Regions from separate parts of the Streptomyces sp. NPDC037013 genome, predicted to be linked through region 1. Evidence: riboswitches for the same ligand, from Rfam matches in the RefSeq annotation. Region 1 holds a riboswitch; the other holds the start of a gene.

The links. Region 1 has a riboswitch for glycine ahead of gcvT (glycine cleavage system aminomethyltransferase GcvT). Riboswitches for the same ligand answer to the same signal wherever they lie in the genome.
Region 2: another riboswitch for glycine. It lies ahead of gcvP (aminomethyl-transferring glycine dehydrogenase); the one in region 1 lies ahead of gcvT (glycine cleavage system aminomethyltransferase GcvT).

Annotation. Positions count from the first base shown of each region.
Region 1 is NZ_JBVJRV010000010.1:44,156-46,596, reverse strand. Features, by position in the region: gene ACZ7DY_RS32945 (enhanced serine sensitivity protein SseB) at 1-37, opposite strand, end outside; gene ACZ7DY_RS32940 (AAA family ATPase) at 101-790, opposite strand; glycine riboswitch at 939-1,045, shown strand; glycine riboswitch at 1,046-1,158, shown strand; gene gcvT (glycine cleavage system aminomethyltransferase GcvT) at 1,194-2,318, shown strand; gene gcvH (glycine cleavage system protein GcvH) at 2,377-2,441, shown strand, end outside.
Region 2 is NZ_JBVJRV010000004.1:10,138-12,578, reverse strand. Features, by position in the region: gene gcvP (aminomethyl-transferring glycine dehydrogenase) at 1-1,360, opposite strand, end outside; glycine riboswitch at 1,548-1,646, opposite strand; gene ACZ7DY_RS14555 (PRC-barrel domain-containing protein) at 1,791-2,177, shown strand; gene ACZ7DY_RS14550 (DNA polymerase IV) at 2,278-2,441, opposite strand, start outside.

The DNA.
Region 1 (2,441 bases):
CGTACGGATGGGCGTGTGCCTGCGCCGGAAAGTCCATCTGTCCGTCCAACCCCTGCTCGCGACCGCTCTGCCTGCGGCTCGAACCCTAGCGCCGGGCGGCTCAGCGGTCGAAGGCGATCCCCCGCAGCACCCGCGCCGCCGCCCGGTCGAGCAGCACCGCGGAGCCGCAGCCGCGCGGCAGGTCGCCGCGCTCGGTGGCGGCGACGAGGCGGCCGACGGTCCTGCGGTGGCGCCCGAAGGCGTACCGGGAGACGCCGCGGCCGCGCTCCTGCTGGCCCCGCAGCGCCGTGTCCACGGGGACGTCGAGGAGCAGCAGGTGCAGGGCGGTGCCGCGGCGGGCGGCCTCGCGGGCGAGCCAGCGGCGCACCCAGGTCTGGGTGCCGCAGTCGTGCACGACGACGCTGGCCCCGGAGCGCAGGGTGCGGCGCAGCGCGGCGTAGTGCGCGACGCGGACCAGGGGGCGGTAGACCGCGTACGGCAGCAGGGCCGGCATGCGGCGGGCCCACCGGTCGCGGGTGTCCTGGGAGTCGATGCGGGGGCCGGTGACGGCCTGCCGCATCAGCGTGGACTTCCCGCCGCCGGGCAGCCCGGAGACGACGACGAGGTCGCCCTCGCCGAAGGTGAGGCGGTGCGGGCTGTGGCCGGCCCGCTGCCGCAGGTCGCGGACGACGGCCACGGGAAGCGGGCCACAGCTCTCCGCGGCCGGGGCGGCGGGCTGCCCGGGCAGCGCCACTCCCGTCGTCGTGGCGTAGGCACTGGTCCTGGTGCGCACCGTGATCGGCCTCCCCATAGCGGTCACGAACTGCTTCCCCGGCAAGTGTAAAGAGAAGGTAATGCGGCACAAGTGGATTCGGGGCCTCGGGATCCGTGGCCGGTCGCGGGTCCCCCAGGACAGGGTCGCGTGCAATGATGTGCCCGCCAACTCCATACCGGCCGTTTGAATCCGCGCGGGAGAGTCCCCGGTACCAGCCACGCTGTGTCCTCGGGGCGCCGAAGGAGCAAGTCCCTCCCTTGAATCTCTCAGGCCCCGTACCGCGCGGGCGAGGCACATCTGAAAAGCGGGCCGCCCCGGCGGTCCCACCCAAGGTGCAAGCCGGGCGTCTCGGATACCGAGATGCTCCCGGCGAACCTCTCAGGTTCGATGACAGATGGGGAGGATCGACCTCGCCCGTCATGCCCTGGGAGTTTTCTTCATGAGCACTGCCCCCCGTCTGACCGCCCTCGACGCCGTCCATCGGTCGCTCGGCGCGACCATGACCGATTTCGCCGGCTGGGACATGCCGCTGCGGTACGGCAGCGAGCGCGACGAGCACAACGCCGTGCGCACCAAGGCCGGCCTCTTCGACCTGTCGCACATGGGCGAGATCACGGTCACCGGAGCCGGGGCCGCCGACTTCCTCAACTTCGCGCTGGTCGGCAACATCGGCTCGGTCGGCGTCGGCCGCGCCCGCTACACGATGATCGTCGCCGAGGACGGCGGCATCCTGGACGACCTGATCGTCTACCGCCTCGGCGAGACCGAGTACATGGTGGTCGCCAACGCCTCCAACGCGCAGGTCGTGCTCGACGCGCTGACCGCCCGCGCCGACGGCTTCGACGCCGAGGTCCGCGACGACCGCGACGCGTACGCGCTGCTCGCCGTCCAGGGCCCCGAGTCCCCCGGCATCCTCAAGCGGCTCACGGACGCGGACCTGGACGGGCTGAAGTACTACGCGGGCCTGCCGGGCACCGTCGCGGGCGTGCCCGCGCTGATCGCCCGCACCGGCTACACCGGCGAGGACGGCTTCGAGCTCTTCGTCTCCCCCGGTGACGCGGAGAAGCTGTGGGGCGCGCTGATGGAGGCGGGCACGTCGGCCAGCATGGTCCCGGCCGGGCTCTCCTGCCGCGACACGCTGCGCCTGGAGGCGGGCATGCCGCTGTACGGGCACGAGCTGACCGACCGGCTCACCCCGTTCGACGCCGGGCTCGGCCGGGTCGTCAAGTTCGAGAAGACCTCGCAGTCGGAGACCTTCCTGGGGCGCGCGGCGCTCGCCGCCGCCGCCGAGCGGGCCGAGACCGCGCCGCCGCGCAAGCTCGTCGGCCTGATCGCCGAGGGCCGCCGCGTCCCGCGCGCCGGCTTCCCGGTGGTCGCGGACGGCAAGGTCATCGGCGAGGTCACCTCCGGCGCCCCGTCGCCGACGCTCGGCAAGCCGATCGCGATGGCGTACGTCGACGCGGAGCACGCGGCCCCCGGCACGCCGGGCGTCGGCGTGGACATCCGCGGCACCCACGAGCCGTACGAGGTCGTGGCCCTGCCGTTCTACAAGCGCCAGAAGTGACCCCACGCACATCTTCCCCGTTCCGCAGCACCCACCCGCGTACAGGAGAATTCAGGTCATGAGCAACCCCCAGCAGCTGCGTTACAGCAAGGAGCACGAGTGGCTGTCGGCCACCGAGGACGG
Region 2 (2,441 bases), on a different contig from region 1:
CATCGGCGTCGACCCCGAACGCGCCCCAGACGGCGGCCAGCTGCGCGCGCGTGGTGGTCTCGTCGCAGGAGAGGGAGACGTGGTCGGCGTCCAACTTGTGGATGTTCACGCCGGCTTCGCGGGTGGCGGAGACGAGCTCCTCGGCCTTGCCGGGCACCCGCAGGGTCAGCGTGTCGAAGTACGCGCCGTGGACGACCTCGACACCGCCGGCGGCGAGCCCGGCGGCGAGCAGCGTCGCGTACCGGTGGGTACGCCGCGCGATGGACTTCAGGCCGTCGGGGCCGTGGTAGACGGCGTACATTCCGGCCATGACCGCGAGCAGCACCTGCGCGGTACAGATGTTGCTGGTGGCCTTCTCGCGGCGGATGTGCTGCTCACGGGTCTGCAGCGCGAGCCGGTAGGCCTTGTTCCCGTCGGCGTCGACGGAGACGCCGACGAGGCGTCCCGGCAGGCTGCGCGCGAACTGCTCGCGCACTGCCATGTAGCCGGCGTGCGGGCCGCCGAAGCCCATCGGCACGCCGAAGCGCTGCGTCGTGCCGACCGCGATGTCGGCGCCAAGCTCGCCGGGCGAGGTGAGCAGCGTCAGGGCGAGCAGGTCGGCGGCGACGGTGACGACGGCGCCGATCTCGTGCGCCTGGTCGATGAGCGGCTTGATGTCGCGTACGACGCCGGAGGCGCCCGGGTACTGCACCAGTACGCCCACGACACCGCGCTCGGCGACCTCGGCCGGGATGCCCTCGGCCAGGTCGGCGACGACGACCTCGACCCCGGTCGGCTCGGCACGGGTCTGGATGACGGCGATGGTCTGCGGGAGGGCGTCCGCGTCGACGACGAAGACGCCGTTCTTGACCTTGCCCATGCGCCGCGACAGGGCCATGGCCTCGGCGGCGGCGGTGCCCTCGTCGAGGAGCGAGGCCCCGGAGGTGGGCAGTCCGGTCAGCTCGGCGACCATGGTCTGGAAGTTCAGCAGCGCCTCGAGGCGGCCCTGCGAGATCTCGGGCTGGTACGGGGTGTAGGCGGTGTACCAGGCGGGGTTCTCCATCACGTTCCGCAGGATCACCGGGGGCGTGAAGGTCCCGTAGTAGCCGAGCCCGATCATCGAGTCGAGCACCTGGTTGCGGTCCGCGAGGGAGCGCAGCTCGGCGAGGACCTCGGCCTCGGAACGGGCGCCGGGCAGGTTCAGCGCCTCGGCGTTCTTGATCACATCCGGCACCGCGGCGGCCGTGAGCTCGTCGAGCGAGCCGTATCCGACCTGGGCGAGCATCTTGGCCCGCGCTTCCGCATCGGGCCCGATGTGCCGCTGCTCGAAGGGGATGCCCTGCTCGAGCTCGGAGAGCGGGATGCGATTGGTGGCAGTCATTGCGGAGGCCTCCTGGTCTGCACGACCTGCGAGGGGTACCACGGCGCGGGTACCCGGACGGCCTCCCCCTCTGTCATCTCAACCTGAGAGCTTCACAGTCCCGTCTGTCGACAGATCTGCTTTCACCGTCGGTGAGGAAGGGTTCCGAACGTGCCCGCCCGACGCCCGCCCTGCTTTCCAGAGTGACCTCGTCCGTGCGGTACGGGTGCCTGAGAGATTCCGGGGAGGATTTGCTCCTTCGGCGCCTCCTGGAAGCGTGTTCCGGAGACTCTCCCGCACGGGGTCAACAGCCGGACGCCAGCCTACCAGCGAGGACCGTGACCGATCCCTCGAGTGGCCGCCTGCCCCGAAGTGCTCTTTCGTAGTGACTACGAACGATTAAAGATGAGTTACGCCCGGTTTCGTCAAGCCGCGACCATCTGGAGGGCCCGTGCAGACCGACATCGATCCGCGCAACCTGATCGGCCGCAAGGCGTTCGACCGGAACGGGACGAAGCTCGGCACGATCGACGAGGTCTACCTCGACGACGCCACCGGCGCCCCGGAGTGGGCCGCCATACGCACCGGCCTCTTCAGCCGTGACGCCTTCGTCCCGCTGGAGCCGAGTGAGCTGGTCGGGGACGGTACGCTGCGCGTTCCCTTCGACCGCGCTCTGATCAGGGACGCCCCGGACTTCGGAGTGGGCCGCCACCTCTCCCCCGAGCAGGAGCTCCAGCTCTACCACCACTACGGCCTGGACACGACACCACCTCCGTCCGCGCCCCCGCCTCCACCGGACCAGAACTTCGGCCGCATCGCGGGCACGGAAAATCCCTGACCTCTGTTCCCGGCGCGTGGGCCGGTCTCCGCCCGGGCGGCGCGTGACGGGTGTCACCGCCGACGTCACCGCCGGTTTGGACGCCCCCCGGCCGCAGCCCTCACCCCGCGGTCTCCGGGCCCGCCGCACGAGCCGCACTCGACAGAACCTCCAGCTCCGCCCCAGCGGCCCGCTGATCCTCCGGGGCCGGGGCGACCAGCGGCAGCGGCTCGGCGAGGGTCAGCTCCGGGTCATCCGTCCGGAACGTCCGCACCCGCCCCGGCA